Regions from separate parts of the Rhizobium sp. NFR12 genome, predicted to be linked through region 2. Evidence: predicted binding sites of a transcription regulator. Region 2 holds the regulator's gene; each other region holds the start of a gene.
What was found. The regulator PhoB, encoded in region 2, activates phosphate uptake and scavenging genes when phosphate is short. The targets are predictions, from matches to a motif close to TGTCATNNANCTGTCAT.

Region 1: the regulator PhoB is predicted to act here: its motif matches at 1,869-1,885, upstream of BLW69_RS10930 (esterase-like activity of phytase family protein).
Region 3: the regulator PhoB is predicted to act here: its motif matches at 1,547-1,563, upstream of BLW69_RS03020 (YdcH family protein).

The regions. Positions count from the first base shown of each region.
Region 1 is NZ_FNWM01000002.1:745,386-748,659, reverse strand. Features, by position in the region: gene BLW69_RS10940 (MFS transporter) at 1-451, shown strand, start outside; gene rnd (ribonuclease D) at 542-1,687, shown strand; gene BLW69_RS10930 (esterase-like activity of phytase family protein) at 1,937-3,274, shown strand, end outside.
Region 2 is NZ_FNWM01000004.1:112,373-115,646, forward strand. Features, by position in the region: gene BLW69_RS16875 (ArsR/SmtB family transcription factor) at 1-685, opposite strand, end outside; gene BLW69_RS16880 (DMT family transporter) at 810-1,724, shown strand; gene phoB (phosphate regulon transcriptional regulator PhoB) at 1,706-2,389, opposite strand; gene phoU (phosphate signaling complex protein PhoU) at 2,515-3,228, opposite strand.
Region 3 is NZ_FNWM01000001.1:647,811-651,084, reverse strand. Features, by position in the region: gene BLW69_RS03030 (sulfite exporter TauE/SafE family protein) at 40-825, shown strand; gene BLW69_RS03025 (ArsR/SmtB family transcription factor) at 933-1,190, shown strand; gene BLW69_RS03020 (YdcH family protein) at 1,309-1,485, opposite strand; gene BLW69_RS03015 (YdcH family protein) at 1,715-1,918, shown strand; gene purE (5-(carboxyamino)imidazole ribonucleotide mutase) at 1,940-2,437, shown strand; gene BLW69_RS03005 (5-(carboxyamino)imidazole ribonucleotide synthase) at 2,446-3,274, shown strand, end outside.

The sequences.
Region 1 (3,274 bases), on a different contig from region 2:
CATCACCGGCGCCTATCTGTCGTTCGGCGCGGGCAGCAACGAGACGGCCAATATCATCAGCGTCTTCCTGTTCGGCGCCTTTTCGATGCCGCTCTATTCGCTCTGCTCGGCGCATGGCAACGACCACGCGAAACCAGGCGAGCACGCGGTGATCGCGGCAGGCTTGCTGTTCTTCTGGTCGGTCGGCGCCACGTTCGGACCGCTGCTTGCCGCAGCACTGCTGGAATTCTATGGCCCGCGCGCATTCTTTCTCTACACGTCCTTCATCTTTGCCGGTTTTGCGATCTACACGCTGCGCCGGATGCAGGTGCGGGCACCGGTGCCGCCGCAGCAGCGCAACTCGCGATTTCGGGCGCTCTTGCGCACGTCGGCTTATTTCAACCGGCTTGCAGACCCTGCGGACCGTGGTGGCGACAAGGACAGGGACGCTGACGGCAACAATAGGAAATAGCCGCCCGCTGCCGGGAAAGGCTGGCCGTTTGTCTTGACATCTGCGGCGGGAAGGGAAAGGAAGGTTGACCACCTGCACGTGAATGAGACGATGATCGAAACAACAATTGCCCTTCAGGAAGCCTGCGAAAAGCTGGCTCAGTCAGACTTCATCACCATCGATACAGAGTTCTTGAGAGAGACGACCTTCTGGCCGGAACTCTGCCTGATCCAGATGGCGAGCCCGACAGTCGAAGTTCTCGTCGATCCGCTGGCAAAAGGGCTCGACCTCAAGCCCTTCTTCGAGCTGATGGCGAATACGGCGGTCACCAAGGTGTTTCATGCCGCCCGCCAGGATATCGAGATCATCCATCATCTCGGCAATCTCGTCCCGCATCCGATCTTCGATACGCAGGTTGCAGCCATGGTCTGCGGCTTCGGCGACAGCGTGTCCTATGACCAGCTCGTCAACCGCATCAAGGGCGTGCAGATCGACAAGTCGTCGCGCTTTACCGACTGGAGCCGCCGGCCGCTTTCCGAAAAGCAGCTCGACTATGCGCTGGCTGACGTCACCCATCTGCGCGACGTCTATCTGTTCCTGAAGGAACAGCTGGAACGCGAAGGCCGTGCCCTGTGGCTGACCGAGGAAATGGCGGTTCTCGAGAGCGCCTCGACCTACGATCTGCATCCTGACGATGCCTGGCTTCGGTTGAAGTCGCGTCTGAGGAAGCCGAGCGAACTGGCGATCCTGAAATTCGTTGCCGCATGGCGCGAACGGGAAGCGCGCAGCCGCAACGTGCCGCGCTCGCGCGTGTTGAAGGACGATGCGATCTACGAGATCGCCCAGCAGCAGCCCAAGGATACCGAAGCGCTCGGACGTCTGCGCACCGTGCCGAAAGGCTGGGAGCGCTCGTCCTCAGGGGCCGCGATTGTCGAGGCTGTCAATACGGCGCTGGCGCTGCCGAAGACCGAGATGCCGCATGCGCCGAAGCATGTGCACCTGCCGGAAGGCACGGGCGCTGCCGTCGAACTCTTGAAGGTTCTGCTGAAGCTCATTTCCGACAAGCAGGGCGTTGCCGCCAAGGTGCTTGCCAATACCGACGATCTGGAAAAGATTGCTGCCGAAGGCGAGTTGGCCGAAGTGGCCGCCCTTTCCGGCTGGCGTCGCGAACTGTTCGGCGACACGGCGCTCAAGCTGATCCAAGGCGGCGTGGCGCTGCGCTTCGTCAACAAGAAGGTCGAGGCGGTCGAGCTGTAAGGCTCGTCCTCACCGTCTTTCATAATACAAGGGATCGGCCACCGGAGCTCCGGAGCGCGATCCCTGTTCGTTTAAATCCCAGTTATTTGCAGCGTTCCGGGCCGGCTCCGCGACGCTCGAACTACCTGCTCTGGCACCGTCAAGAAACAGACGTAAAACGTTCATCCAAGCGTCAAGCGATCATCACCTCACCGTCATGCGTGCCGCCTATCGACGTCGCGTGTTCTTCTCAATCGAACAGGTGATTTGATGACCAAGACCTTTTTAGCCTCCGTCTTCGTAAGTGCCCTCCTCGCCGGCACGGTATTGGCCGACGACCGCGAATTTCCGGCAAAGCTCGCGGGCCAGGCAATCCTGCCGGCCAATACGGTGACTGCTTCCCCATCCGATGTTCCTGAATTTCTCAAGACCTCGGGCAAGTTCACGACGCCGGACCGCAAGCGCACGGAAAAGCTTGGCTCGATCGACGGCAAGGACGGTGTTCGCGTCACCGACGTCAAGCTGCCGTTCAACGGTCAGCCGATCCAGGGCTTTTCCGGGATCAAGGCGATGGCAGACGGTACGTTCTGGACGCTGTCCGACAACGGCTTCGGCTCCAAGGCCAACTCCTCCGACGCGATGCTGTTCCTGCATCAGGTGAAGTTCGACTGGGCGACCAACAAGGTCGATGTCGTCAAGAACATCTTCCTGTCGGACCCGAACAAGATCGCCCCCTTCCCGATCGCCATGGAAGGCAGCGACAAGCGCTACCTGACCGGCGCCGATTTCGACATCGAATCGATCCAGCCCGTCGCAGACGGTTTTTGGCTCGGCGAGGAATTCGGGCCTTACCTCATCAAGGTCGACATGCTCGGCCAGCTGACTGACGTCGTTGCCACCAACGTCGACGGCAAGAAAGTCACCTCGCCCGACAACCCGACGCTGTCCATGCCGGCCAACCCCGCCGCCAAAATGCCGGTCTTCAACCTGAAGCGTTCGGGTGGCTATGAAGGCATGGCAATGTCGAAGGATGGGCAGAAGCTTTACGGTCTGCTGGAAGGCCCGATCTTCCTCGAAGACGGCAAGGTCGAACAGGCCGATGGCCGCACCGCGCTGCGCGTCATCGAATTCGACATCGCTTCGAAAAGCTGGACCGGTCGTTCCTGGCTCTATCCGCTGTCTGAAAAGGGTGTCGCGATCGGCGATTTCAACATGCTGGACGCCACGACCGCACTCGTCATCGAGCGCGACAACGGCGCCGGCACCAAGGACAAGGCCTGCGCTGATCCGAAGCAGCCGAAGCCGGATTGCTTCGATGCACCGGCCGAGTTGAAGCGCGTCTACAAGATCGAGATGACCGACGCCAATGTCGGCGCTGCCGTCCGCAAGATCGGCTATATCGACCTTCTGAACATCAAGGACCCCGACAGCAAGAAGATGGCTGGCTCGAAGGACGGCGTCTACGACATGCCGTTCGTGACGATCGAGAATGTCGACCAGATCGACGCGACACACCTAATCATCGGCAATGACAACAACCTGCCCTTCTCGGCCGGTCGCGCCGTCAACAAGGCTGACGACAACGAGTTCAGCCTGATCGAAGCCGCC
Region 2 (3,274 bases):
GCCTGAATGTCTCGGCAAACCCGATCTCTCCGGCGCGCGTGATCCGCAGAGCCCGGGTTTCCTCCCGGCGGCTGATCCAGCCGACGCCAAGAGCGCGGTCCAGCAGTGCTGCACCCATTTGTCCCGCCAGATGCGGCCGTCGCTCGCTCCAATCCAGGCATGTCCGGCAGAGCGGGCGTTTCGAACGGGTCAGCTGTTCGAGATCGATCCCGAAATCACAAAAGAACCGTCTGCCCTCGTCGGTGATCAGGCCGGCTCCATCGCCGAGCAGCATGTAGCCGCTTCCTGTTAGGGCATCGGCGAGCGCGATGGCGAGACGGCCGGCCATGTGATCGTAACAGGTGCGGGCAAGCCGTAACGCTTCGTCTTTCGGGCCGACAGGATGATGGCGCTTCGGCCCATCCGCGGCGACTGCCATCAACGCGTGGATCGCGTGCGCGACTTCCGGAGAGGCAAGTCGGTAATAGCGGTGCCTGCCCTGCTTCTCGACCTCGATCAGGCGAGCCTGCGCCAGTTTGCCGAGATGGCCGCTGGTGGTCTGCGCGGTGACGCCGGCGTGGCGTGCCAGTTCGCCCGCCGTCAGCGCCTGTCCGCCCATCAGCGCGGACAGCATGTTGGCGCGTGCAGCATCGCCGATCAGGCTTGCAACTTCCGCAATCGTATTTCCTGAAACCATATTGGGCATGATCCAGTTCTAGCACCGGAAAACTTTGCCGTCAGCGGTCAACGGTTCGGCCGTCGTCGAAGCATTTCTTTTCCTGGTTCCGCTAAGAGGGGCGGAGATTGCATTCATGGGGACAGGAACTGGAATGGCGGACACCAAAACAAGCATGGCAACGGATCTGTTGCTGCTCCTCACGCTCGCGACGCTTTGGGGCGCGTCCTACACGCTGATCAAAGTCGGTGTGGAGACGATTTCGCCTGTCACCTTTATTGCCGTCAGAACACTGGTCGCTGGGCTCATTCTCGTTGTGGCACTTCGGCTGCGCGGATTAAAGCTGCCGACCGACCGGCAGACGTGGAAGCTTTTCACGGTTCAGGCATGCCTCAACAGCGCGGTCCCCTTCACCCTCATCGCTTGGGCCGAACAGACGACCGATGCGGGCCTTGCCACCATTTTGAGTTCAACGACGCCGATCTTCGCCTTTCTGCTGACGGCGCTGATCACCCGCCATGAAAGCATTTCGGGACCTAAACTGTTTGGGGTTGCCGCAGGCATTGTCGGCATATGCCTGATCGTCGGCATGGAGGCGCTTGCCGGATCGGGTGAGAACCTCTGGGCGCAACTCGCCATCGTGGCGGCGACCATCTGCTATGCGGCGGCGGCCATCTTCGGCAAGAACTTTAGGGGACTGGACCCGATGATGCCCGCCGCGGGATCGCTGATCGCAGGCGCCGCCATCCTTATTCCCGTGAGCCTCGTGGTCGATCGGCCCTGGACGCTGACGCCCAGCGCCGATTCGATGCTCGCCCTGTTGGCGCTGGCGGTATTTTCGACGGCGCTCGCCTTCGTCATCTACTTCCGGCTGGTCCAGACGCTCGGCTCCGTCGGCACGACGGCGCAGGCCTATCTGCGGGTGCCGATCGGCGTTGCCATCGGCGTCGTGTTTCTCGGCGAAACGCTTGCCTCCACAGCCTGGCTCGGTCTCGCCTGCGTCGTCACTGGTGTCATTGCCATGACGCTGCCGGCTAGGAGACGCGGTGCTCAGGCTTCCATCGAGTAACCGGCACCGCGGACCGTGCGGATGACATCCTGCATGTTGGAAAAGTTGAGCGCCTTCCGGAGGCGCCCCACATGCACGTCGACGGTACGCTCATCAACATAGATGTCATGACCCCAGACGCCGTCGAGCAACTGCGAGCGCGAAAAGACGCGGCTGGGCGACGCCATCAGGAATTCCAGAAGTCTAAACTCTGTCGGCCCGAGGCGAACTTCGCGGCTCTTGCGGTGAACGCGGTGGGTTTCGCGGTCGAGTTCGATGTCGCCGCATTTGAGGACGCTCGACAGCACTTCGGGTCGGGCACGACGCAGCATCGCCTTGACGCGGGCCATCAGCTCCGGTGTCGAAAACGGCTTGACCACATAGTCGTCGGCGCCCGTGGCAAGCCCACGAACGCGCTCGCTTTCTTCGCCGCGCGCCGTCAGCATGATGATCGGCAGGCGTTCCGTCTCCGGCCGCATGCGCAGGCGACGGCACAGTTCGATGCCCGAAACGCCTGGCAGCATCCAGTCGAGAATGAGAAGATCCGGAACGCGCTCCTGAAGCCTGATTTCCGCTTCGTCACCGCGAAGCACGGTATCGACCTCGTAACCCTCGGCCTCCAGGTTATACCGAAGGAGGACGCTGAGGGCCTCTTCGTCTTCCACGACTGCGATCTTCGGCTGCATTCCGACTTGCTCCGTCACTCGTCCCGAACCGCACTTAGATCCGCCAGATCCGCTCGCGCTGCTTCAGGTCATTGGTTTTGGCAGTCATCGTCCCGAAACCGGCAGGCGATTTCGGGAGAGCTGCATCATGTCCCGGCGGAGCCGAGCATGTTGGACGTATCGTCCTTCGGACGTTCGCCCTCCGGCTGTGCACCGGTCGCGATGTAGTAGATGGTCTCGGCGATATTGGTCGCGTGGTCGCCGATGCGCTCGATGTTCTTGGCGCAGAACAGGAGATGGGTGCAGGTAGTGATGTTGCGCGGATCCTCCATCATGTAGGTGAGGAGTTCGCGGAACAGCGAGGTGTACATCGCGTCGATTTCTTCGTCGCGCTGGCGGATGATTTCGGCTTTTTCCGCGGAGCGGTTGGCGAAGACATCAAGAACGTCCTTGAGCTGCACCAGCGCCAGTTCGGAAAGATGCTCCAGACCACGGGCGAGCTTGCGCGGGACGCCTGTTCCCTGCACGGCGAGCACGCGCTTGGCGGTGTTCTTACCAAGGTCGCCGACGCGTTCCAGGTCAGCTGCAATGCGCAGCGTGCCGATGATTTCGCGAAGGTCGGCCGCCATCGGCTGGCGCTTGGCGATGGTGACGATCGCCTTGTCCTGGATATCGCGCTCGGCATGGTCGAGAATGACGTCGTCCGAGATGACCTTCTGGGCCAGCGCCGAGTCGGAGTTGACGAGCGCACGCACGGCGTCACCGCACATCTGCTCCGCCAGGCCGCCCATTTCGGAGATCCGGCGGTTCAGGTATTTCAGTTCCTCGTCATAGGCCGAGAGAATATGGGTCGAAACCATGTGTCTGATCCTTGATGTCTGCAGTTGCGGCTGACGGGCTCTGCGC
Region 3 (3,274 bases), on a different contig from region 2:
CCCATCTGCCCGCCTCAACGGTGCAAGCCTGAAGTGCCCATGCCAGACATATTTTCCTCCGATACGCTCAGCCTCGCCTTCTTTGCAGCAGCGGTGCCCGCCGTGATGCTGGTCGGGCTTTCCAAGGGCGGCATTGGCGGCGCGATCGGCCTGATGGGCATGCCGCTGATGTCGCTTGCCGTCGACCCGGTCAAAGCGGCGGCGATCTTCCTGCCGATCCTGATCCTGATGGATATCGTGGCGCTTTGGTCCTGGCGCCATTTCAACGACAGTAAAACCCTGCTGATGATCCTGCCGGGCGGTGTCATCGGCATCGCGCTCGGCTGGGCAACATCGGCCTATGTCTCCGACGACGCATTGCGGATCGTCATTGCGGCAGCAACCATCTTCTTCGCCCTCCGCTACTTCTGGCAGGTCTACGGCCCGGATAAGAACCGTCCGGCCGCCGCACTGCCGCATCGTCCGGCGGCCGCCACGTTCTGGGGCGCGCTGTCGGGCTATGCCAGTTTCGTGGCGCATGCCGGAGGCCCGCCCTTCCAGATCTACGTTCTGCCGATGAAGCTGGATCCGAAGAAATACACCGGGGCCAGCATCCGCTTCTTCGCCATCGTCAACGCCGTCAAGATCATCCCCTATTTCCTTCTTGGCGCATTGGGGGCCGAAAACCTGACGATCTCGGCGACATTGCTGCCGGCAGCCCTGGTCTCGACCATGCTCGGTGCCGCGATCGTCAAGCATCTGAAGTCGGAAGTGTTCTATCCGATGACCTACGCGCTCGCGCTCGTTGCCGGCGTAAAGCTTCTGTGGGACGGCCTGCCGATCTGACCGGTCCATCCGAACATCATAAAAAACCCAATTACAATAAGGCCTTCCGCCGGTCGCGAGACACGAAAACGGTTGCTGCTTCGTCAAGTTATGCTTAGCTTCAAACTATGACACTCGATCCGTTTTCAGCCATTGCCGACCCGAACCGGCGCCATCTCCTCGAAGAGCTGAGACGCGCGCCGAAAACCGTGAATGAACTTGCACAAGGGCTGCCGATCAGCAGGCCGGCCGTCTCGCAGCATCTGAAAGCACTGCTGGACAGCGATCTCGTCACTGTCACACCAGAGGGAACGCGGCGCATCTATGCCGTGAACGGCAGCGGCTTCACCCGGCTCAACCTGTGGCTCGACCAGTTCTGGACGTGAATTCTGGCCGCGACTGTGACGTTACGACCAGAACTGTTGCTTTTAGTCTTGGAATTTATCGTGCCGCTGTGGGCACCCTCTCACGAATGTACGTGAGGCGCGTGGCGCTTTTGATCGCCTAATGACGGGTGTCGGTCTTTAACCGCTCCACCTCGTCTTTGATGCGCAGCTTGCGGCGCTTGAGCTCTGCGATCTCACGATCGTCGGCGGATGGAGATGCGAGAACGGACTGGAGTTCCTCTTCGAGGTCGCCGTGCTTCTTTTCAAGCGATGCGATATGCGCCTGGACGGTCATGTGGCATGTTCCTTCCTTAGGTACCTGCCTTGGCACTCCTCTGAGCCAAGGCTTCAGGTTTGCAACAGAAGTGTGACACGGTTGGTCCGCTTTGTCGAAGGAGAAATCATGGTCTCTCAGCGGCAAATTCGTGGCGTCGGCTAACTTCCAGTTAACGCGGTTTGATGGTAGGAGCTTGCGGATGAAGCCGGGGTTTGCAAAAAGCCGGCGTAAAGAATGGGGACTGAGCATGCGTGATCAGGAACAGGCGGATAACCGGCTGGTACTCGCGAAACTTCGCCAGGAACACGAAGATTACGACGCCGCGATCAATGCCATGATCAAGGTCGGCTGTGAGGCTCTTCGCATCCAGCGCATGAAGAAGAAGAAGCTGGCCATCAAGGACCGGATGACCCAGATCGAAGACCAGATCATTCCCGACATCATCGCTTGAGTTCACCTTAAAGGGCCTGGAATGTCAGAAAGACCCGCAGTCGCCATCATCATGGGCAGCCAGTCCGACTGGGAGACCATGAAGAACGCCGCCGACACGCTTGATACGCTCGACATCGGTTACGAAGCACGGATCGTCTCGGCACACCGCACGCCGGACCGGATGTACGAATTCGCCAAGAGCGCCCGCGACGAGGGCTTCAAGGTCATCATCGCCGGTGCCGGCGGCGCTGCCCACCTGCCGGGCATGACGGCGGCCCTGACGCCGCTTCCGGTGTTCGGCGTGCCCGTCCAGTCGAAAACGATGAGCGGCACCGACAGCCTCTACTCGATCGTCCAGATGCCGGCCGGAATTCCCGTCGGCACGCTGGCCATCGGCCGTGCCGGCGCGATCAATGCCGCCCTTCTTGCTGCAGCGGTGCTTGCCCTTTCCGACGATGACCTCGCCGACCGGCTCGACGCCTATCGCGCGCACCACACCGCATCGGTCGCCGAATATCCCATCGACGAAGCACCCTGAGAAACATCATGACGATCCGCACCATCGGCATAATCGGCGGCGGCCAGCTCGGCCGCATGCTGGCGATCGCTGCCGCACGCCTGAACTACCGCATCATCATCCTTGAGCCGCAGGCCGACTGCCCGGCCGCCCAGGTCGCGAACGAACAGATCACGGCGGCCTACGACGACAGGACGGCGCTGGCCGATCTCGCCAGCCGCTGCGACGTCGTGACCTACGAATTCGAAAACGTACCGGTCGAGGCAGCTGAGTTCCTGCAGCAGTCGGTTCCAGTCTACCCGCCGGCCAAGGCCCTGGAAGTGGCGCAGGACAGGATTGTTGAAAAGCAGTTCCTCAACGGCTGCGGCATCGAGACCGCAAGGTTTCATTCCGTCGACAGCCAGTCCGATCTCGAAGCAGCGCTTGCAGACTTCGGCGGCAAGGGTGTCTTGAAGACCCGCCGCATGGGCTACGACGGCAAGGGCCAGCGCGTGTTCCGCTCCAGCGACGACAAGGCCGATGGCGCCTATGCGGACCTCGGCTCGGTGCCGATGGTTCTCGAAAGCTTCGTGCCCTTCGAGCGCGAAATCTCGATCATCGCCGCGCGTGCCAAGGATGGCACGGTCTCCTGCTACGATCCGGCCGAGAACATCCACCGCAACGGCATCCTTCATACCTCCACCCTGCCCGCGACCATTCCAGACACGACCGCGCAGACCGCGCGCAGTGCCGCCGAAAAGCTCCTCGCTGCCCTCGACTATGTCGGCGTGATCGGCATGGAATTCTTTGTGATGGCCGATGGCACCCTGATTGCCAACGAGATCGCACCGCGCGTGCACAATTCCGGCCATTGGACAG